Regions from separate parts of the Micromonospora sp. SYSU B005 genome, predicted to be linked through region 1. Evidence: predicted binding sites of a transcription regulator. Region 1 holds the regulator's gene; the other holds the start of a gene.
What was found. The regulator HspR, encoded in region 1, represses chaperone genes until heat shock. The targets are predictions, from matches to a motif close to TTGAGTNNNNNNNACTCAA.
Positions count from the first base shown of each region.

Region 2: lon (endopeptidase La) is a predicted target of HspR. The motif match lies at 7,285-7,303, and genes of this name have one in related genera.

Region 1 is NZ_JAXCFU010000005.1:351,716-363,240, reverse strand. Features, by position in the region: gene dnaK (molecular chaperone DnaK) at 1-778, shown strand, start outside; gene grpE (nucleotide exchange factor GrpE) at 827-1,564, shown strand; gene dnaJ (molecular chaperone DnaJ) at 1,644-2,831, shown strand; gene SM452_RS15455 (heat shock protein transcriptional repressor HspR) at 2,856-3,296, shown strand; gene SM452_RS15450 (hypothetical protein) at 3,473-3,679, shown strand; gene SM452_RS15445 (hypothetical protein) at 3,853-4,281, opposite strand; gene SM452_RS15440 (cation:proton antiporter) at 4,445-5,662, opposite strand; gene SM452_RS15435 (cation:proton antiporter regulatory subunit) at 5,668-6,168, opposite strand; gene SM452_RS15430 (winged helix-turn-helix domain-containing protein) at 6,237-6,467, opposite strand; gene SM452_RS15425 (DivIVA domain-containing protein) at 6,721-7,038, shown strand; gene SM452_RS15420 (hypothetical protein) at 7,035-7,289, shown strand; gene clpB (ATP-dependent chaperone ClpB) at 7,449-10,040, shown strand; gene SM452_RS15410 (hypothetical protein) at 10,228-10,608, shown strand; gene SM452_RS15405 (DUF4178 domain-containing protein) at 10,690-11,328, shown strand; gene SM452_RS15400 (DUF2617 family protein) at 11,330-11,525, shown strand, end outside.
Region 2 is NZ_JAXCFU010000002.1:365,883-377,407, forward strand. Features, by position in the region: gene SM452_RS06895 (STAS domain-containing protein) at 1-26, shown strand, start outside; gene SM452_RS06900 (FKBP-type peptidyl-prolyl cis-trans isomerase) at 121-489, opposite strand; gene SM452_RS06905 (hypothetical protein) at 645-1,226, opposite strand; gene SM452_RS06910 (CBS domain-containing protein) at 1,445-2,143, shown strand; gene SM452_RS06915 (helical backbone metal receptor) at 2,168-2,890, opposite strand; gene SM452_RS06920 (DICT sensory domain-containing protein) at 2,924-4,015, opposite strand; gene SM452_RS06925 (PDDEXK family nuclease) at 4,123-4,989, shown strand; gene SM452_RS06930 (hypothetical protein) at 5,300-6,541, shown strand; gene SM452_RS06935 (histone-like nucleoid-structuring protein Lsr2) at 6,745-7,092, opposite strand; gene lon (endopeptidase La) at 7,326-9,647, shown strand; gene SM452_RS06945 (MarR family winged helix-turn-helix transcriptional regulator) at 9,887-10,312, shown strand; gene SM452_RS06950 (SgcJ/EcaC family oxidoreductase) at 10,345-10,809, shown strand; gene SM452_RS06955 (DEAD/DEAH box helicase) at 10,865-11,525, opposite strand, start outside.

The sequences.
Region 1 (11,525 bases):
GCTGCTCGACGTGACCCCGCTGAGCCTGGGCATCGAGACCAAGGGCGGCATCTTCACCAAGCTGATCGAGCGCAACACCACCATCCCGACCAAGCGCTCCGAGGTGTTCACCACCGCCGACGACAACCAGCCGTCGGTGCTGATCCAGGTGTTCCAGGGCGAGCGGGACATCGCCGCCTACAACAAGAAGCTCGGCACCTTCGAGCTGACCGGTCTCCCGCCGGCCCCGCGCGGCGTGCCCCAGATCGAGGTCACGTTCGACATCGACGCCAACGGCATCGTGAACGTGCACGCCAAGGACCTGGGCACCGGCAAGGAGCAGAAGATGACGATCACCGGCGGCTCCTCGCTGCCGAAGGACGACATCGAGCGGATGCGCCGGGACGCCGAGGAGCACGCCGACGAGGACAAGCGCCGCCGCGAGGAGGCCGAGACCCGCAACGTCGCCGAGGCGCTCCAGTGGCAGACCGAGAAGTTCCTCGCCGAGAGCGGCGACAAGCTGCCCGGCGAGAACCGCGACCAGCTCAACGAGGCGCTCGGCGAGCTGCGCAGCGCCCTCGGCGGGCAGGACATCGAGAAGATCAAGTCCGCGCACGAGAAGCTGGCGCAGGTCTCCCAGCAGGCGGGCTCGCTGCTCTACGCCCAGCAGCAGGAGGGCGAGCAGACCGCACCGGGTGCGGCCGGGCCGGGTGCCGGCGCGGGTGCGGCCGGTGGCCCGAAGGCCGGTGGCGACGACGACGTGGTCGACGCGGAGATCGTGGACGAGGACAAGAAGTGACATCCGGTCCCGGACACGATTCGCACCGCAGAGGGATGAGGTAACCGCATGACGGACAAGCCACGAGCGGCCGACCCGGGTGCCACCGGGTCGGCGCCGGGCGCCGGCAAGGACACCGGCGACGAACCCCGGGTCGTCATCCGCGACAAGCGCAAGCTCGGCAAGGTGACCGAGCAGCCGGCGAACGACGCCTCGGCGGCCGACGCGGCCGCCGACGCGCCCGCCGAAGGGCTGGTCGAGGAGGCCGAGGTCGTGGTCGACGAGATCGGCGGCGAGGCCGAGGTCAGCGGTCCGACCGTGGTCGACTCGCCCGCCGAGCCGAACGGCGGGCCCGGCACGGACACGCCGCTCGGCGCCGAGCTGGAGTCGCTCCGCACCGACCTGGAGGAGCTCACCCGGGACCTCCAGCGGGTGACTGCGGAGTACGCCAACTACCGCAAGCGGGTCGACCGGGACCGCAACCTGGTCCAGGAGCAGGCCACCGGGGCGGTGCTCACCGCGCTGCTGCCGATCCTCGACGACCTGGACCGGGCCCGCGAGCACGGCGACCTGGTGGGCCCGTTCGGCAGCGTGGCCGAGCAGCTCACCGGCGCGCTCGCGAAGTTCGGCCTGACCGCGTTCGGTGAGCAGGGTGACCCGTTCGACCCGACCCGGCACGAGGCGGTGGCGCACCAGACCTCCGCCGACGTGACGGAGCCGACCTGCGTACAGGTCATGCGCCGTGGTTACCAGCTCGGCGAGCGGCTGCTGCGGCCCGCCATGGTCGCGGTCGCGGACCCGGAGTAGTGCCGACCCGTGACGTCCCGCCCGCCCGCACCGGGCGGGCGGGGCGACCGGGGTTCGACCCGTGGAAGGGGGTGGACCGGTGAGTTCCAAGGACTGGATCGAGAAGGACTACTACGCCGCGTTGGGCGTGGACAAGTCCGCCTCCTCGGACGAGATCAAGAAGGCGTACCGCAAGTTGGCCCGGGAGTCGCACCCGGACCACAACCCCGGCGACACCGGTGCCGAGGAGCGGTTCAAGACCGTCTCCGAGGCGTACGCGGTGCTCGGCGACGAGAAGAAGCGCCGCGAGTACGACGAGATGCGCTCGCTGTTCGGCTCCGGCGCCTTCCGGCGCAGCGCCCGCGGCGCGGGCCAGCCGGGCGGCATGCCGTTCGACGTCTCCGACCTGTTCGGCGGTGGCGCCGGCGGTGGCGACAACCGGTTCAGCGGCGGCGGCTTCACCGACCTGTTCAGCTCGATCTTCTCCGGTGGCGGGGGCGGCGGAGGCCCGGCGCGTCCGCGCGGCCCGGCCCGCGGCCGGGACGTCGAGACCGAGGTGGCGCTCGACTTCGACGACGCGGTACGCGGCGTCACGCTGCCGCTGACGCTGCGCGCACCCGGCGTCTGCGACACCTGCCACGGCAACGGCGCGAAGCCCGGCACCCAGCCGGTGGCCTGCCCGGTCTGCCACGGCGCCGGGGTGACCACCCGCAACCAGGGGTCGTTCAGCTTCTCCGAGCCGTGCCGCAACTGCCAGGGCGTCGGCACGATCGTCGAGGAGAAGTGCCCGGAGTGCCACGGCACCGGCGGTGTCACCAAGACCCGCACGCTGAACGTGCGCTTCCCCGCCGGGGTGGCCGACGGGCAGCGGATCCGCCTGGCCGGCCGGGGCGAGCCCGGCGAGCGGGGCGGTCCGGCAGGCGACCTGTTCGTGCAGGTGAAGGTCCGCCCGGACGAGCTGTTCGGGCGCACCGGGGACGACCTGACCCTGACCGTCCCGATCACGTACGCCGAGGCGGTTCTCGGCACGGACCTGCGCGTGCCGACCCTGGACGGGACGGTGACCCTGCGGGTGCCACCGGGTACGCCCAGCGGGCGGGTGCTGCGCGCCCGCGGCAAGGGCGTCGTACGCAAGGACGGCCGCGCCGGTGACCTGCTGGTCACGCTTGACGTGGTGGTCCCGGCGAAGGTCTCGGACGAGGCGCGGGCGGCGCTGGAGACCTTCGCGGCGCAGACTCCGCCCGCCGCGCGGGAACATCTCGAAGCGCGGGTACGTCGATTCAGTTGACGGCGGCACCGGAGGTGAGCGGGCATGTCGGAGGAGTACGTCGGCTCGGGTGACCCGGCCTACGAGGCCAAGGTCTTGATGATCTCGGTGGCCGCGCGGATGGCGGGGATGCACCCCCAGACGCTGCGCCAGTACGACCGGCTGGGCCTGGTGCAGGCCGGCCGGGCGTCCGGCGGCGGTCGCCGGTACAGCGTCCGGGACGTGGTGCTGCTCCGCGAGGTGCAGCGGCTCAGCCAGGACGACGGGATCAACCTGGCCGGGGTCAAGCGGATCATCGGGCTGGAGCGGCTGCTCGAAGAGGCGCAGCAGCGGGTGGCCCGGCTGGAGGCGGAACTGGACGCCGCGTACCGGCGGATCGCCGAGCTGGAGTCACTCGGCGGCTTCCCCCGCGGCGACCTCGTGCCCACCAACCGGACGTCCACCGCGCTCGTCGTCTGGCGTCCGCGCCGCGCTCCCGACCGCTGACCTCGTACCGGAAGGCCGGTGCGCCCCGCTCCCCCGGGGCTGCGCCGGCCTTCGTCGTTCCCCGGGCGGTCCGCCGCCCGGCTCGGGAAAAGCCGGGGTACGGCAGAGCAGGGTCGACTAGGCTTTCCGCAGGGCAAAAAAGCCTCAAATCGGACTCCGGGCTGGCGGGGGGAGCCATGACGGAACCGGCGAAGAAGGTGGCCGAGCGCGCGGAGGAACGGCTGGAGAAAGTGGCCGAGAACGTCCGCGAGCGGTTCGACAGGGTCACCGAGGGACGCTTCAGCGACAAGGTCAAGGAAGGGCGCTTCGCCGACCAGACGGACCACGGCGTGGACCGGGCGCGGGACGACGAGCGGCGCAAGAAGCAGGGCGGGTCGACCTAGACGGCCTGCCGACGTGCGGGCCGGGATCCACGGGGGATCCCGGCCCGTTCGTGTCCCGCCCCTCGCGGTCGATCATGAAGTTGGCGGAGACAAACCGGACACCAAACACCGCCAAGTTCATGATCGACCAGGCGGGTCGGGTCGAGGTGGCTGGGCGACGCTGATCCGGGGGGTCAGAGGCGGCGGTTCTCGCGGACCAGGCCGCCCTCGCACCAGTCCCGGTAGACGAAGACATCCGGCCGGGCGAGCAGCACCCGGCTGTTGTGCGCCCAGTTGCGCATCAGGTCGTCGCCGGACTTCTCGGCCTGCTCGACCAGCTTGCGGAACCGGCGCTTGGGGTGGGCGCGGAAGTTCGTCCGGATGCCGTCGGCGGCGTAGATGTAGAGGCAGTGCAGCGCGAACCGCCGCGCCGGGCAGCCCTGGTCCATCGCCAGATCGAACAGCGTCTGCACCAGGTGGTCACCGGCGACCAGCAGATCCCAGTCCGGCGGCATCGAGGTCAGCGGCACCGAATCCGGCTGATACGCCCACGACCGAAGCTCGGCGGGCGAGGGATCGACCGGGTTGGCGAAGCCGCGGAACGTCTCTTCCTGCACGCTCACCGGCCGACCTTCCGCTTGCGCTGGCGGGGGCGCAGGCCACCCGCGGACCCTGGCTGCTGGGCCGAAACGTTAACGCGGTTGGACAGAGCAGGGGTAGACCTTCCCGGGATCAATTTGACAACGCCGGGCCGGATCTGCCCTCGGCTGATCCGGCCCGGCCCGGTCAGTCGCCGGAGCCCAGGGGCAGCGGCGCGGGCGGACGAGCGGCGGCGGCGCGGGTGCGCAGCCACTGCTTGAACCACGGGCTGTCCGGCAGGCGGGCGAGCAGCGGCCCGGTCACCACCGTGATCAACACGTACGCGGTGGCGAGCGCGGCGAGCTTCGGCTCCACCGGGTAGACGGCCGCGACGGCCAGCCCGGCGATGACGATGGAGAACTCGCCGCGTGGAGTAAGCGCCAGGCCGGCCCGCCAGCGTCCGGGCTCGGCGATCCCGGCCCGGCGGGCGGCCAGGTAGCCGGTCGCCACCTTCGTCGCCATGGTCACCACTGCGAGCAGCAGCGCGGGCAGCAGCACCGGCGGCATGTCCAGCGGGTTGGTGACCAGCCCGAAGAAGACGAAGAAGACCGCGGCGAACAGGTCACGCAGCGGGGAGAGCAGCTCGGTGGCGTGGTGCGCCACCGGCCCGGACAACGCGATGCCCACCAGGAACGCGCCGACCGCCGCCGACACCTGGAGCTTGGCCGCGACGCCCGCCACCAGCAGGGTCAGGCCGAGCACCCCGAGCAGCAGCGCCTCCGGATCCTTGGCGGAGAGCGCGGCGGAGATCAGGTGGCCGTACCGGATCGCCACGGCCAGCACCACGACGACGGTGAACACCGCGATGGCGAGCGCGATGCCGCCCTTCATCAGGCCGACCCCGGCGAGCAGCGCGGTGACCAGCGGCAGATAGAGGGCCATCGCCAGGTCCTCGATCACCAGGACGGACAGGATCACCGGGGTCTCCCGGTTACCGACCCGGCCCAGGTCACCGAGCACCTTGGCGATCACGCCGGACGACGACACCCACGTGACGCCCGCGAGCACCACCGCCGCCACCCAGCCCCAGCCGAGCAGGAGCGCGAAGGCGAACCCGGGCAGCGCGTTGAACACCGCGTCGATCACGCCGGCCGGCGCGGCGGACCGGAGGTTGCCCACCAGTTCGTTGGCGCTGTACTCCAGGCCGAGCATGACCAGCAGCAGGATCACGCCGATCTCGGCGCCGACCGCGAAGAACTCCTCGCTGGCGTTGAGCGGCAGCAGCCCACCGTGCCCGAACGCCAGGCCGGCGAGCAGGTACAGGGGGATGGGCGACACGCCGAAGCGACGGCTCAGCCGGCCGAGCAGGCCGAGCAGGAGCAGCAGCGCACCGACCTCGATGAGCAGGATTGTGGTTTCGTGCATACGCGTCAGCCGTCCGGATCGGTCTCGGCGAGGATCGCGGTCACGCCGTCGAGCCCCTGACGGGTACCGACCACGACGACCACATCGCCGGCTTCGAACCGGAAGGTGGGATCGGGCGAGACGTTCACGGCGCCCTGACGCAGCACGGCCACGATCGACGCGCTGGTCCGGGTGCGTGCCTTGGTGTCCGCGAGCCGCCTGCCGACGTACTTCGACCCCGCCGGGATGGCGATCTGCTCGGTCAGCAACCCGGCGGCCTGCTCACGCAGACCGGAGAGCTGACCCAGCATCAGCGACGCGCCGAGGATGTCGGCGAGCGCCTCCGCCTCGTCGTCGGTCAGGGGTATGTCGTGTTGGCAGGAGTCGGGATCGTCCGGGTCGTAGAGGACCAGGTCGCGACGGCCATTGCGGTGGGAGACCACGCCGAGCCGGCGGCCGGACTCCGTCATCAGATCATGACGTACGCCGATCCCGGGCAGGGCGGTCTGTTCGACACGTACTCGCACGCCGGTGAGGCTACTCCGGGCACGCACCTGCCGCGTCCGGGGTGGATCGGGTGCCCGGTGGTGCGGGATCAGGGGGCGTCGTCGCGAGCGGTGACATAGGTGCCCTTGCCCTGATGCCCCTCGACCAGACCTTCGGCTTGAAGGATCAACAGCGCCGAGCGGACCGGCTCCGCAGACACCTGGTAGTGCGCGATCAGCTCACGCAGGGAGGGGAGTTTGTCGCCGGGGCCGTACTCGCCCGAAGCGATCTTGTCTCTGATGTCCTGCGCGATTCTCTGACGGTCCGAAACTCGGGGCATGGCGGCAACTCCTGGTAGGCCCCAAGATCTTCCCACGAGTCAGACCGGTCAGCCAACACTTCGCGTGCTAAGCATGCTCACTCCTTGTCATGCAATGCTTTGCATTGTATGTTCCTCGTGCGGATGCCTTCGGCGGAACGCCTGGTAGGCAAACCGGCCCTCCGGTTGGCACCCGTGGTCGGCGCGACTGGTCGTGCGCGGCCAGTCGTGTCGCCTCACCCGTCTCCTTTGGTCTCCAAGAAGGGACAGTGTCGTGCGCAATCTCCTGCGAATACGTCCGAAGCGGCGGAGCCTGACCCCGCCCAACTCCGCGCCGGTCGGCGCCTACCGCTCCGCGTCGTACCTTCCGCTGCGGCCCTGGCAGGTGCGGGGCCGCCGCTTCACGACGTGCCGTCGAGGGCTGGACCCGGCCGAGGTCGCGGCGTTCCTGGATCGCGCCGCCGGGGATCTCGCCGCCGCGTACGCCGAAGTCGCCCGGAGTCGTGAGGAGACGGCCCGGATCAAGGGTGCGTTGCGCGAGTGGCAGTCCCGGCAGGCCCCGTCGATGCGTGACCTGGCCGGGCGGCCGTGACCGGGCGGTACGTGATCCATCTGCCGGTGCGCGCGGCCGATCTGGCCCGGGCGAAGATGCTCGGCCGCACGGCCGGGCGGTCGTTGGCGTTCCTCGCGGTGGTGGAGTTGGGCGGGATCACCGTCTCGGCCGAGGACGACCAGGCCGTACGCCATTGGGTGTTCTGCGACCGCAAGCTGGACGGCGGCCGGCGTTGCGTGCTGCGCGCCGACCACGAGACCCCCTGCCTGGCGCGCCTGCCACGTCGCTGAGATCTTGGTACGAAACGGCCCCTCCAAGGGCCTTTTCGTACCAAGATCTCTCCGGCCGGACCGGATGAGGGTGACTCAGGTCACAGGGGTGGAGTTGAGCGGAATAGACTCAACTCTGGTTGTGTCATGTCCAGTGGACACGCCGATCCGGGGGAGCCCATGAACACGGAACGTCTCACCACCAAGAGCCGCGAGGCCATCACCGGTGCCGTCGCGCTGGCGAACCAGCGCGGTCACGCCACCGTGGAGCCCTGGCACCTGCTGCTGTCACTGCTGGACACCGAGGGCTCGACCGCCGCGGGCCTGCTGCGCGCCGTCGGGGCCGACCCCGCCGAGCTGCGCCGCGTCGCCCAGCGGTCGGTCGACGCGCTGCCTGCCGCACGCGGGTCGAGCATCGCCGAGCCGACCCTGGCCCGCGAGTTCGTCAACGCCATCGGCGCCGCCGAGCAGATCGCGCGGCCGCTGGGCGACGAGTACACCTCCACCGAGCACCTGCTGGCCGGGCTGGCCCGGGTCGGCGGCGCGGTCTCGGTCGCGCTGAAGAACTCCGGCGCCACCGAGGAGAACCTGGTCGCCGCGTTCCCGACCGTCCGGGGCGGCGACCGCCGGGTGACCACCGCCGACCCGGAGCAGACCTACCAGGCCCTCGCCAAGTACGGCGTGGACCTCACCGCCAGCGCCCGCGACGGCAAGATCGACCCGGTGATCGGCCGGGACTCGGAGATCCGCCGGGTGATCCAGGTGCTGTCCCGGCGTACGAAGAACAACCCGGTGTTGATCGGCGAGCCGGGCGTCGGCAAGACCGCGATCGTGGAGGGCCTGGCCCAGCGCATCGTGGCCGGCGACGTGCCGGAGTCGCTGCGGGACAAGAAGCTCGTCTCGCTCGACCTCGGCGCGATGGTCGCCGGCGCGTCGTACCGCGGTCAGTTCGAGGAGCGGCTGAAGTCCGTGCTGGAGGAGATCAAGAACTCCGACGGCAAGGTCATCACGTTCCTGGACGAGCTGCACACCGTGGTCGGCGCCGGCAAGGGCGAGGGCTCGATGGACGCCGGCAACATGCTCAAGCCGATGCTGGCGCGCGGCGAGCTGCGGATGGTCGGCGCGACCACGCTCGACGAGTACCGCGAGCACATCGAGAAGGACCCGGCCCTGGAGCGCCGCTTCCAGCCGGTGCTGGTCGGCGAGCCGACCATCGAGGACACCATCGGCATCCTGCGCGGGCTCAAGGAGCGCTACGAGGTGCACCACGGCGTACGGATCACCGACGCCGCGCTCGTCGCCGCCGCCGCGCTCTCCGACCGGTACATCACCGACCGGTTCCTGCCGGACAAGGCGATCGACTTGGTGGACGAGTCCGCGTCCCGGCTGCGCATGGAGATCGACTCGCGCCCGGTCGAGGTGGACGAGATCGAGCGGGCGGTACGCCGGCTGGAGATCGAGGAGATGGCGCTGGCGAAGGAGCCGGACGCCGCGTCCGCCGAGCGCCTGGAACGGCTGCGCAAGGAGCTGGCCGACAAGCGCGAGCAGCTCACCGCGCTCTCCGAGCGCTGGCAGACCGAGAAGAGCCACATCACCAAGCTCTCCACCGCCAAGGAGGAGCTGGAGCGCCTCGGCGGCGAGGCCGAGCGGGCCGAGCGCGACGGCGAGCTGGAACGCGCCGCCGAGCTGCGGTACGGCCGGATCCCCGCGCTGCGGACCGAGCTGAAGCAGGCCGAGGAGGAGCTGGCCCGGCTCCAGGCCGACGGCGCGATGCTCAAGGAGGAGGTCGGCGCGGACGACATCGCCGCAGTGGTCGCCTCCTGGACCGGCATCCCCGCCGGTCGGCTGCTCGAAGGCGAGACCGCCAAGCTGCTGCGGATGGAGGAGTCGCTGCGCGGCCGCGTGGTCGGCCAGGCCGAGGCGGTCGGCGCGGTCTCCGACGCGGTCCGCCGCGCCCGGGCCGGCGTCGCCGACCCGGACCGCCCCACCGGCAGCTTCCTGTTCCTCGGCCCGACCGGCGTCGGCAAGACCGAGCTCGCAAAGGCGCTCGCCGAGTTCCTCTTCGACGACGAGCGGGCCATGGTCCGCATCGACATGAGCGAGTACGGCGAGAAGCACTCGGTGGCCCGCCTGGTCGGTGCCCCGCCCGGGTACGTCGGGTACGAGGAGGGCGGCCAGCTCACCGAGGCGGTGCGCCGCCGGCCGTACTCGGTGATCCTGCTGGACGAGGTGGAGAAGGCGCACCCGGACGTCTTCGACGTGCTGCTCCAGGTGCTGGACGACGGCCGGCTCACCGACGGTCAGGGCCGTACCGTGGACTTCCGCAACGCGATCCTGATCCTCACCTCGAACCTGGGCTCGTCGGTGATCAGCGACCTGACGCTGACCGAGAACGAGCGCCGGGAGGGCGTGCTCGCGGTGGTCCGGTCGCACTTCAAGCCGGAGTTCCTCAACCGGCTCGACGACATCGTGGTGTTCGCCGCGCTCCAGGGCGAGGACCTGCGGTCGATCGTGGACATCCAGCTCGACCGGATGCGCCGCCGACTGGCGGACCGCCGGCTGGGCCTGGAGATCACCGAAGCGGCCCGCACGTGGCTGGCCGAGCACGGGTACGACCCGATCTACGGTGCCCGCCCGCTGCGCCGGCTGGTGCAGTCGGCGATCGGCGACCAGCTCGCCAAGGCGCTGCTGGCCGGTGAGATCCGCGACGGCGACACGGTCCGCGTCGACCTGTCCGACTCCAAGGAGTCCCTGGCGGTCACCGCCGCCTGACCCGTCCCATCCGCGAAGGCCCGGCCGTCCCCGGCCGGGCCTTCGCCGTCCCCGGCCGCGCCGGCCCGCGTGCCGCTGGTGCTGCGTGCTGCGGGTGTTAACAAGGGGCCCTTCCTCTACCGGAGGCGTTAATAGGGGGCCCTTCCTTGTGGTTGGAGGGGGTGGTGGGGTGGGCACATAGTGGGGCATGAGCGGGAGCTGGGAACGGGAACTGGACGCGGCCGTGCGGGAACTCGACCGCGCGGACACCCTCGCCTTCGGCGGGGTGGGGCTGGCGGGGCAGATCCTGCCCGCGACCGAGGCGTACCGGACGCTGGAACAGGGGCTGCGGGAGCACCCGGAGGCGGCCCGTAAGCGGGTCGACAGGTTGCTCCGCAAGGGCTCGCCGGCCGGCCGGGCGTACGCGGCCACGTTGCTGGAGGGGGTCGACCCGGCCGCCGGGCGGGACGCCTGGGCGCGGCTGCGCGGCGACGACGGCGAGTTCACCACGTTCTCCGGCTGCCTCATGGGCCGCGCCAAGCTGGGCGAATACGCCACCGACCGGCTCGCCGGTGCCGAAGGTAGCTGAGCGCACACTCAGCGAACGGGACTTCAGAAGGCGTGCGTGCGGTTGTTACCGTTCCCGCCGAGCGCGTTGGGGGAGGCGGCAGTGAACGGTTCGTTGGCGTACGTGGTGACCACGCTGGGGTGCCTCGTCGGGGTGGCCGGTGTGGTGATCGCCGTGATCGCGGTACGGAAGTCCCGGTCGGCGTCCCGCCCGAAGACGAAGGCGGCGCCGGGTGACCCGTTCCGGGACCGGGACGCCGACGCGCTGCGGGGTGACCCGCGTGCCCTCAAGCCCGGCGACATCGTCGAGATCCGCACGGTGCCGTACACCGTGCGCGGCTCGGTGCACCTGGTCGAGGGCGGCTGGAGCTGGGCGGAGCATCTGCTCGACGACGCGGGCGGCGTGAAGCGCTGGCTCTCCGTCGAGAGCGACCCGGACCTGGAGATGGTGCTCTGGACCAGCGAGCCGGGGGCCACCGTGACGCCTGGCGCCCCGACGCTGGAGATCGCCGGCCGCCGCTACAACTGGGACGAGTCGGGTCAGGCCCGCTACACCGCGACCGAGGGCACCGGCCTCGACCCGCACGGCACCATGCGCTACTACGACTACCAGGCGCCCGGCGGCGCACGGCTGTCGTTCGAGGCGTACGGGGAGGCCGGCTGGGAGGTCAACCTCGGCGAGGAGCTGCGCCGCGCCGAGGTGATGATCTACCCGCAGGGTGGCCCGGAGACGGTGCGCTGACGTGCTCGTCTGTCTGGACGCGCCGTACGTCGACACCAGCGCCGCCGATCTGAGCCTGGCCCTGGGCGGCCCGGAGCTGCCGGCGCTGGCCGTACGCGACATCGACCTGCCCGGCCTGCCCCGGCTGCGGCTGCGCCTGCTCGGCGCCTCCCACCAGGTGGTGCTCGGCACGCTCACCGAGACGGTCGCCTGCCTGC
Region 2 (11,525 bases), on a different contig from region 1:
GCGAGCTGGTGGCCTGCGCGGCCTGAACAGGCGGCGGCCCGAGCAGAGGCGGGCCGGCGGCCCGAACATGCGCCGGGCCGCCGGCCCGGAAGCCGGCGGCTCGACGGGACGGTGTCGCGCTCAGCGCACGCCGAGCAGGTCCACCACGAAGACGAGCGTCTCGTTCGGCTTGATGACGCCGCCCGCGCCCCGGGCGCCGTAGCCCAGGTGCGGCGGGATGGTGAGCTTGCGCCGGCCGCCGACCTTCATGCCCACGACGCCCTGGTCCCAGCCGGCGATGACCTGGCCGCCGCCGAGCGGGAACTCGAACGTCTCACCCCGGTTCCACGAGGCGTCGAACTCGCGGCCGTTCGAGTGGGCCACGCCCACGTAGTGCACGCTCACCAGCTGGCCCGCGCGGGCCTCCGGGCCGTCGCCGACGGTGATGTCCTCGACGACCAGATCGGCGGGCGGCGCGCCCTCGATCGGGCCGATCTGGGGCTTGTCCATGAGCGGGTCTCCTCGGTGCTGACGGTGTGGTCACCGTCGATCCTGCCGGATCGCGACCGGCCGATACGCGCCGGTCCCCGCACACCGGCGTGGCGGGGACACGAGAAGAGGGCGGGCGCCGCCTGTCGGCGACGCCCGCCCCGGAGCGGGCTGGTTCACTTCAGCCAGGGGAGACGCTGGACCAGGGGGAGCTTCGCCCAGATCCGGCCGAGGCCGAGGGTGTTGCCGGCGCCCACCAGGGCGAGACCGGCCAACAGGCCCGCGTAGATGAGGTGGTCGTCCATGAAGGGGTTGTTCGCCGGGGGCAGCACGGCCGTCCACATCAGGACCAGGAGCAGTCCGCCGGCCACGGCGGCGATCCGGATGCCGATGCCGAGCATCAGCGCGACACCGATGCCGAGCAGGCCGACCATGAACAGGGTGTCCGCCCAGGCCGCGCCGGCGATGTTCCGGTAGAGGTCCGCGAACGGGCCCTCGACCGCGTTGCCCAGGAAGCCCTTGGTCGGGCTGCCGCCGTTGATCCAGGCGTTCTTCGCCGGGGTCTCGTGGCCGAGGCCGAACATCTTGTCGAGGAAGGCCCAGAGGAAGATCCAGCCCAGGGCGAGCCGCAGCCCGGCCCAGACGTACCGGGTGGCCTTCTGGCGGGTGGTCTCGGTGTGCGCCGCCGGAGCGATGGTGGCGGCGGGGGTCCGCTTGACGGCGGGGGTCCGCTCGATTGTCGCGGTCATGGTGTCCACGTCCCTTCCTGTGCCTCGCACCGCGCTTCCCGGTGGCACATTCATTCCACCGCCGCGCGGCGCCCGGGAGCAGGGCCGAGAGGTGCCCTCGTGACCGGGTCCTTGGTCCTGTCCGTACCCGGTCCGGTCGGCCCCTCGCGGCCGGTCCGCCGCCCCTGACCAGGCCGTACGCCGGCGGCCTACCGTCGCAGGTGGAAACCCGGTACGAGGAGGTCGTGATGAGGGCGTGGCAGGTTACCGACGTGATGACCAGGGACGTCGCCACGGTGACGGAGGAGACCCCGTACCGCGAGGTCGTCGACGTGCTGGTGCGGCAGCGGATCAGCGGTGTGCCGGTGGTGGACTCGTTCCGCCGGGTGCTCGGGGTGATCTCCGAGGCGGACCTGCTGCACAAGGTGGAGCGGTCCGGTCACCCGGACGAGCGGCGGGTCTTCGAGGGACGGCGCCGCCGTACCGCGCGGGAGAAGGCGGGCGCGCTCGTCGCCCGGGACCTGATGACCGCGCCCGCGGTCACCACCCACGAGCGGGCGTCGCTCGCGGCGACCGCCCGGCTGATGGACCACGAGGCCGTCAAGCGGCTCCCGGTGCTGGACGACCTGGGCCGGCTCGCCGGCATCGTCACCCGCGGTGACCTGCTGCGCGTGCACCTGCGTACCGACGCGGAGATCCGCGAGGAGGTCGTGCACGAGGTGCTGCGCCGGGTGCTGTCCGTACGCGACGGCCTGGTCACGGTCCAGGTCCGCGGCGGCGAGGTCACCATGGACGGGCGGCTGGACCGGCGCAGCGCCGTCGAGCTGGCGGGCCGTCTCGCCGCGCAGGTCGCGGGCGTGGTCGCGGTGCACAACGCGATCGGGTACGACGTGGACGACACCACGCTGATGGAGCTGGACCCGGTGCACGCCACCCCGGTCGCCTGAGCACCGGCACCCGGGCCTCACCGGTCAGGTGGGGCCCGCGGCGGCGAGCTGGGCGGCCAGCAGCGCCGGGGCCTCGGCCAGCGACGGGCCGTACCAGGTGAGGTGCCGGCCGGACACCAGCGCCGCCGGCACACCGGGGAACGCCTCCGGCCCGTCGTCGGAGGTGAACCGGTACGGCTCGTCGGGCAGCACCACCAGCTCCGCCGCCCGGGCGCGCAGCTCGTCCAGGCTGGGCCGGGGATAGCGTTCCGCGTCCCCGGCCCAGCCGTTGCGCACACCCAGCCGGGCCAGCACGTCCCCGGCGAACGTGTCCCGTCCCAGCACCACCCACGGGCGCCGCCACACCGGCACCACGGCGGTGCGGACGTGTCCCGGCGCGGGCAGCGCGGCCCAGGCGTGGCGGGCCTCCCGCAGCCACCGCGGCTCGGCCGGCACACCGAGCGCGTCGACCAGCTCACCGAGCTGGTCGAGGGCCTCGGGGACGGTACGCGGGAAGGTGACCCGGACCGGCACCCCGGCGGCGCGCAGCGCCTCGGCGTCGGCCAGCCGGTTCTCCTCCTCGTTGAGCAGCACCAGATCCGGCTCGAGCGCGAGCACCCGGTCCAGGTCCGGGTACTTCGTCCCACCGACCCGGGCGACGTCCAGCCCGGCCGGGTGGGTGCACCAGTCGGTCGCGCCGACCAGCACCTCCGGGCGGGTGGCCGCGACCGCCTCGGTCAGCGACGGCACCAGCGAAACCACCCGCACCGCGTCTCCCTCTCCTCGAACCGGACCGGCCGGTCAGCCGGCCGGCGCGGCCACGGCGTCGGCGTTCTCCGGCGGCAGGCCCGCCACCGGCAGGCCCTTGCGTACCGCCCAGTCGACGGCGGCGCGCAGGTCCGCGGTGGGCAGCGGCCGCCGGGTGGTCACCCCGACCGCCGCGTGCACGATGTACGCCATGAACGGGTACGACCGGGCCAGCGCGCCGATCGCGTCGTGCAACCGGCGTACCACCTCCAGCGCGGCCGGTTCGTCGAGCCCGGGCAGGACGAGCTGGAACTCGTTCTCGGTGACGCGCACCGCGCGGTCGACCGGCCGCAGCACGCCGGTGATCGCGGTGAGCACGGCGTGCCCCTCGCGGGCGACGCCGCGCCGGCCGAAGCGTTCCGGTGAGCCGGGCGGCGTCTCCACCCGCAGGCCGACCAGCGCCACCGGCAGCGTGCCGGAGGCGGTCACCCCGTCCGCGCCGGACCACCGGGCCAGGCCTGATTCGTCCAGCATGGTCTCGGCCGGCTCGACCGGCTGGTGGTTCCGGTCGCCGCGGCGGGCCAGCATCCGCAGTGCCGCCTCGGCGCGCGGTTCGCCCGGCCCGGCCGGGATGTCCCGCACCCGGGCGATCGCCTCGTCCAGCGCGGTGCGTGCCGCGGCGGGCAGCCGCTCGGCGAGCTGTTCGCGCAGCCGGATCACCTCGTGCAGCGCCTCGTCGCGGCGGAAACCCCAGCGGCCCTCGAACAGCCGGCCGGCCTCCAGCGTCGGCGCGGGCGCCACCTCGGCCCGGTCGTGCGCGACGAGTGTGGCGCCGAAACGCGGGCTCAGCGCCACCACCGTCCACTCCCGGGCCAGCGCCTCCGCCTCGTCCAGGGTCACGCCGTACGCCCCTTCGGGCAGGTCGGGCGGCGGTCCGCCGACCATCGCCACCACCGTCACGGCGGCGCGGCCGGCGATGCGCCGGTAGACCTCGCGCTCCCGGGCGAAGTACGGCAGCCGCTGGAACAGCGCGAGCACGACGAGCGGGCCGTCCTCGGCCTCGGCGAGCGCGGCGCGTTCGATGGCGTGGGAGACGGCGACGAGACTGCGTTTGGTGAACTGTTCCGGGGTCCGTCCGCTGGGCACGGGCAGAGCCTAGAGGGACGGGCGCGGTAGCGCACCGGGCGGCCGTACCGACTGCGCCGCACCGCCTACACTCGGGCGTCGACCGGACGAGGGGGGATCGGGGCGAGATGACGAGCACAGGCAGCGTGACCGCCTCCTGGCTGCGGCCGGTCCCGCCCGGCGTCGCGCCGTCCCTGGTCCGGGCCGGCCACCTCGGTCACGCCGGCCGGCGGCTCGGTGACCTGGTGCAGGGCCGCCCGCCGGGGGTCACCGGCAGTCAGTGGAGCACCGCCGGGCGGGCCTCGCTCGACCTGGTGGTCTGCGCCGCCGACACCGGGCTGCCGCGCTTCGCGGTGCGGTTCACCGCGCCCGCTCCGGACGGGTCGCCGGCCCGGCGGGAGGAACGACTCACCGACGCGGTCTGCGCCGCCGTCGGCCTGCCGCTGGTGCGCGTCGAGTCGCCGGCGCTGGGCGGCGCGGAGCAGGTCCGCCGGTTCGCCGAGTACGTGCTGGACGCGCGGGCCTACGCCGACGGCACCGACCCGGACGCCGGCGACGCGGTGGGCTTCCGGGACATCATCGGCCGGCTGCCGGACGGCCGGCGTGGACCGGTGAACGACCTCGGCGCGCTGGCCCGGGTCGAGGCGGTCGAGGCGTACGTGGCGGGCCGGATCGCCGACCCGATCGTGCGCGGCCTGCACGTGCGCTGGACCGACGGGCCGGCGGAGGGCTGGGCCTGGGCCGAGGTGCGGCCCGGCCGCTGTCTGCTGGAGCGGGTCCGGCTGACCGCGCGCGGCTTCGCCTGCGGCGTCGACGCGGGGCGGCTCGCCGAGGATCTGGCCGTGGTGGCACTGGGGGAGCGGCTGCGTGACCTCGACGGGGCCGCGCCGTCCCTGCTGGACCGGGACGAGCTTCTCCGGCAGGTCCGCGCGCTCGCCGCGCGGCGGGACTCCTTCGACGGCGGCTTCGCCTTCGACCACCTCTGCGCCGACTGAACCGTCCCCGCCGGCGCGGACGGCGACTTTTCGATTTTTTTCCGATCTCCGGTTGAACCTTCGCCGACGGCGCTCCGTACCTCATCGGGAATGGACGCAGATCTTCCCCGCCGCGCCCGGACGGCGCGGAGACGGTGCGGAAAGGGCATCGTCGGCCATTGACTCGCGACTGAGCGTCGCAGTGATCTCACACCCCGAATTCGTCGGTCCGCCGGGATCACCAGTCAACTACCGGATCGAGAAGGAGAGCAATTCGATGCGCAGGTCCACACGGGCGCGCCGGTCATCCGGTAACGCGCGGAGCAAGCGGATGCTGGCGGTTGTCGGCACGCTCGCGGTCTTCGGCGGCATCGTCGCCGTCACCCAGATCTCGTCCGCCCAGGACCGGCGGACGACCACCCGCGCCGCCTCGGCGTCCTGCGTGCCCGCGAGCCCGGGGGCGACCGCCCCGGACGGCCAGGGCAGCACCACCCGTACCTGGCAGAACGGCCGCTGGGTCCGCAACCACTGGGGTGACGGTCAGATGTCGCCGGCCGAGTGCCAGCAGACCACGGCGGGTGGCGCCGGCGCCGGCGCCCCGACGGTGGCCTGCCCGGACGTCCGTGGCCGGCTGCCGCAGGTGCCCGGCCAGGCCCGTGCCGAGGTGGACCGCACCCTGGCGCTGCTGGAGAGCCAGATCGGCGAGGCGAACCGGCGGCTCGCGGCGGAGGGCCGCAACGGCGGTGAGTTCATGAACAACGCGGTCCTCGGTCCGCTCGCGGACAAGCGGACGGCGGCGCTCAACCGGATCGCCACCGCCATCGGCCGGTTCGCGCAGCGCCCCCAGGGTCTGGACCAGTTCGCCCGGTGCGCGGTGAGCGACACGCCGCAGAGCGGCGGCCAGAACGGTGGCGGTCAGAACGGCGGCGGCCAGAACGGCGGTCAGAACGGCGGCAACAACGGAGGCCAGAACGGCGGGAACAACGGCGGTAACAACGGCGGCGGGAACAACAACGGCGGCAACAACGGCCTGAACGTGCTCGCCAAGGACTGCTCCGGCAGCCGGCTTCAGGGCCACGACGGCTTCCAGAACGGCAATCGGTGCGTGAGCACCGCGTTCGGTGAGGTGGGCGCCGCGGCGAACAACCCGTCGCTGCTGATCACGCAGTTCCCGAACCAGGTGCGGCGCAACCAGCCGTTCACGCTCCGGGTCACCACCAAGAACCTGGTGCGGGACCGCTTCCTCGCCGCCGGTCAGGGCGGCTACTACCTGGAGAGCTCGCTGCTCAACGGACAGGGCCTGGTACGCGGTCACTTCCACACCGCCTGCCGGATGCTCGGCAGCACCCGGCAGCCCCCGAACCCGCAGGACGTGCCGGCGTTCTTCGTCGCCACCGAGGACGGCCGGGGCGGCAACCAGCCGGACGACGTGCTGATCCAGATCCCGGGCCTGGCGCAGTCGGGCGTGGCGCAGTGCGCGGTCTGGGCCGGTGACGGCTCGCACCGCATCCCGATGATGGAGCGGGCGAACCAGACCCCCGCCATCGACGTGGTGCGCATCCGGGTCAACTGAGCGACGCGACGGCCGCGGCCGTCCGGGGGACTCCTCCGGGCGGCCGCGGCCTTTCCGCGTACGGGAACGGTGGGAGACGATCCCGGAGGAAATCTCGTGCCGTGGGTATCCGCCGGACGAAAAGCGCCGTGCGGAGAATGCCGATCGGGCCACGCCGATTTCTCAGCGTGACCCCGGGATGCCCGACGGTGAACCGGTGGCGGTCAGCGGTTCTTGTACGCCTCGACCACCGACACCGGGATGCGCCCGCGCTCGGAAATCTCGAACCCGTTCTTGGCGGCCCATTCCCGGATGGCGCGGTTCTGCTCGCGGTCCATTCCCGAGGTGCTCGGCCGGGTCGTGCGACGGGCGCCGCGGGTGACCTCGGCGGCTCCGCGGCCGATTCGCCTGCCAGCGCTGATGTACGGATCCAGGGCCTTGCGCAGGACGCCCGCGTTCTCGTCGGAGACGTCGATCGTGTACGCCACGCCGTCCAGGCTGAACTCGACGGTCCGATCGGCCTTTCCACCGTCGAGGTCGTCGGTCAGAACGGTGATTACTTTCCTTGCCATCGCCATTGCTCCCTGTGTCGGGCGGGGTGTGGCTAAGAGTTTGACCTACCGCGCGGTAATCCCGCAACAATAGCCGACTGTTTCCATTCGGCGGGTCGCGGTAAACGGTGCCGCCATTGGGCGCGGAGCGCCGGAACGGGGCGCTCGGCGTGGCGTGGGTCACAACCCGGAACAAGGGGCACGTTTTGTTACTTGAGCCAGACACGCTCAACCAACGTGATGGCAGGTGTTCGATGGCAACTCTTCCGGTACTCCCACTGACCGACGCCGTCCTGCTGCCCGGGATGGTCATCCCGGTGACCCTCGACCCGACCACCCAGGCCGCCGTCGACGCGGCCCGCGCCACCGGCGACAAGGAACTCCTTGCCGTACCCCGTATCGACGGCGAGTACGGCTCCGTCGGCGTGGTCGCCACGATCGAGAAGGTGGGCCGGCTGCCCAGCGGCGAACCGGCGGCGGTCGTCCGCGGTCTCACCCGCGCCCGCATCGGCTCCGGCGTGCCCGGTCCCGGCGCCGCGCTCTGGGTCGAGGCGACCACACTCGACGAACCCGCACCGGCGGGCCGCGCCCGGGAACTCGCCCGCGAGTACCGCGCGCTCATGAGCTCGGTGCTGCAACAGCGCGGCGCCTGGCAGGTGATCGACGCGATGGAGCGGATGACCGACCTGTCCGAGCTGGCCGACTCGGCCGGCTACGCGCCCTGGCTCAGCCTGACCCAGAAGACCGAACTGCTCGTCGCGCCGGACGTCACCGCCCGGCTGGAACTGCTCGTCGGCTGGGTGAAGGAACACCTGGCCGAGCAGGAGGTCACCGAGCAGATCAACAGCGACGTCCGCGAGGGGCTGGAGAAGTCCCAGCGGGAGTTCCTGCTCCGCCAGCAGCTCGCCGCGATCCGCAAGGAACTCGGCGAGGACGAGCCGGACGGCTCCGCCGACTACCGCTCCCGGGTGGAGTCCGTCGACCTGCCGGACAAGGTCCGCGAGGCGGCGCTTCGTGAGGTCGGCAAGCTGGAGCGGGCCAGTGACGCCTCGCCCGAGGCGGGCTGGATCCGTACCTGGCTGGACACCGTGCTGGAGATGCCGTGGAGCACGCGTACCCAGGACAACACCGACCTGGCCGCGGCCCGGAACGTGCTCGACGCCGACCACGCCGGCCTGGCCGACGTGAAGGACCGCATCCTGGAGTACCTCGCGGTGCGCAACCGGCGCGCGGAGCGCAACCTCGGCGTCGTCGGCGGACGCGGCTCCGGCGCGGTGCTGGCCCTGGCCGGCCCGCCCGGTGTCGGCAAGACCAGCCTCGGCGAGTCGGTCGCCCGGGCGCTGGGCCGCAACTTCGTCCGCGTCTCCCTCGGCGGTGTCCGGGACGAGGCGGAGATCCGCGGCCACCGGCGCACCTACGTCGGCGCGCTGCCCGGCCGGATCGTGCGGGCGCTGCGCGAGGCCGGCTCGATGAACCCGGTCGTGCTGCTCGACGAGGTCGACAAGCTGGCCGCCGGCTACTCCGGCGACCCGGCGGCGGCCCTGCTCGAGGTGCTCGACCCGGCGCAGAACCACACGTTCCGCGACCACTACCTGGAGGTCGACCTCGACCTGTCCGACGTGCTGTTCCTCGCCACCGCCAACGTGGTCGAGGCGATCCCGGGCCCGCTGCTGGACCGGATGGAGCTGGTCGCGCTGGACGGCTACACCGAGGACGAGAAGGTCGCCATCGCCCGGGACCACCTGCTGCCCCGGCAGCGGGAGCGGGCCGGGCTGACCGGCGAGGAGGTGAGCGTCGCCGACGAGGCGCTGGCGCTGATCGCGGGCGAGTACACCCGGGAGGCCGGCGTCCGGCAGCTCGAACGAGCCCTGGCGAAGATCCTGCGCAAGGTGGCCGTCGCGCTCGCCACGGACCCCGCGCCGGTGCACGTGGACGCCGGCAACCTGGCCCGATACCTGGGCCGGCCGAAGTTCACCCCGGAGTCGGCCGAACGCACCGCCGTGCCCGGCGTGGCGACCGGCCTGGCTGTCACCGGCGCCGGTGGCGACGTGCTGTTCATCGAGGCCACCACGATGGAGGGTGAGCCGGGACTGACGCTGACCGGCCAGCTCGGCGACGTGATGAAGGAGTCCGCGCACATCGCGTGGTCGTACCTGCGGTCCAACGGACGGCGCTACGGCCTGGACCCGAACGCGCTGGCCGGACGGCGGATCCACCTGCACGTCCCGGCGGGCGCGGTGCCGAAGGACGGCCCGAGCGCCGGCATCACCATGGTGACCGCGCTGGCCTCACTGGTGACCGGGCGGCCGGTGCGGCCCGAGTTCGGGATGACCGGCGAGGTGACGCTCTCCGGCCGGGTGCTGCCGATCGGCGGGGTGAAGCAGAAGCTGCTCGCCGCCCACCGGGCCGGTCTCACCGAGGTGATCATCCCGAAGCGCAACGAGCCGGACCTGGACGACCTGCCGGCCGAGGTGCGGGAGGCGCTGACCGTGCACACCCTGTCCGACGTGGCGGACGTGCTCGCGCTGGCGCTGCGCCCGGCCGAGATCGAGGCGGGAACGCTCGCCGCGGCCTGAGCGGGGGCGGGGGTCCGGTGACGGCCGGACCCCCGCTCCACGGCGCGACCGGATGGTCCGTCCGGCACCCCGGCCGGCCGGAGCGTCGACAGCCGTTCCCGGCCCGGCATACTGGCCGGCGTGCGGCCAGGACCGACGGACGCCGCACGGAGAGGGCTGGTCAGGTGGCGCGCAGAGCAACTGACGGGGATCCGCCGGGAAGCGGAACTCCGGACCTCGGCGATCTTCTGGGCCGGGAGTTGAGCACCGCCGTGGTGATGTTCCACGAGGCGGTGGCCGCCCGGCGTGGCCTGACGGCCACGGAGAACAAGGCGCTCGATCTGCTGGCCCGGCGTGGCCCGCTCACCTCCGGTGATCTCGCCCGTCAGCTCGGGCTCACGCCGGGTGCGGTCACCGGGCTGGTGGACCGGCTTTCCCGCGCCGGGTACGCACGGCGCAGCCCGGACGCGACGGACCGGCGCAAGACGTTCGTCGTCGCCGACGTGGAGCGGCTCGACGCCGAGATGGGCCCGGTCTTCGCGCCCCTGGGTGCGGCGATCAGGGAGCTGACCCGCGGGTACACGGAGGCGCAGCTCGCCACCGTCGAGCACTTCGTCCGCAACGTGGTGGTCATCCTCCAGGAGCAGACCTCCCGTGTCTCCGACTCCTCGACTGACAGGGCCTGACAAAAACATTTCAGCATGCTAAAATGTTTAGCATGCTGAATCAATCTACGGAAGTCGGCGTCCGCCACGCCCTGGCCCGGGTCGCCGACGCCTGGGGTGAGGGCGACCCGGACCGGTACGCGGCCCTCTTCAGCGAGGACGCGGACTACACGGCCTACGACGGCACCCGGATGGCGGGTCGGCGCGCGATCGCCGACGGTCACCGGGCGCTGTTCGGGGGCGTCATGCGCGGCTCGCGCATGACCGTCCGAGAGCCGCGCATCCGGCACGTCGCCACCGACGTCGCCGTGGTGTGGGCGCTGGGCGGGATCATCATGCGCTGGCAGCGCGGCCGTACCGAGCCGTCGGCGAAGCGGCTCTCGGCGGTCACGTTCGTCCTCGTCCACCAGGGGGACGACTGGCTCGTGACCGCGTTCCAGAACACCAGGTACCGCCCGTGGTCGCGTACCGTCGTCGGGCGGCTGACGAACCGCATGGCGGGTGGGAACGGCCGGTGACCGTCACCGACGGCGGCTTCTCCGGCGGTGCCGGTCACCGGCTGCGGTGGACACCTCAGCGGCGGCCGCGGCGGGAGGCGTCGAAGGGACGCTCCCGGCCGTCGGACTCGCCGCCGTCCCGGTCCCGGCGTACCGTCGCCTTGCGGCCCTTGATGGTGGTGCCGCGCAGCCCCGCGATGATCTCGTCGGCCACCGCCTGCGGCACCTCGACCAGGGAGAACCGGTCGGCGATCTCGATCGAGCCGATGTCCCGGCCGTTGATCCGGGTCTCCCCGGTGATCGCGCCGACCAGGTCCTGCGGCCGCACCCCGGCCCGGCGGCCCAGCCCGATGAAGACCTGGGTGGTCCCGCCGGTACGCGGACGCCCCGGCCCTCGGCGCTCGCCCCGCCCGCCGGTCTCCGGCCGGCCCTCGCGCGGGCCCCGGACCGGAACCTGCGGGATCTCCTCCTCGTCGTCCGAGCCCGGCGACGTCGCCTCGTGCGCCAGCTTCACCGCCGCCAGCGCCACCTCGACCAGGTCGAACTCGTCGGTGAGCGACTCCACGATCGCCCGGTACGGGTCGAGGTCGTCCTCCAGCAGGCTCTCCCGCAGCGCGCCCTGGGTCAGCTCCAGCCGCCGGGTCCGCATGTCCGCGACAGTGGGGATCTTGTCGATGGCGATCCGCTGCCCGGTGACCCGCTCGATGGTCTTGAGCATCCGGTGCTCACGCGGCTCG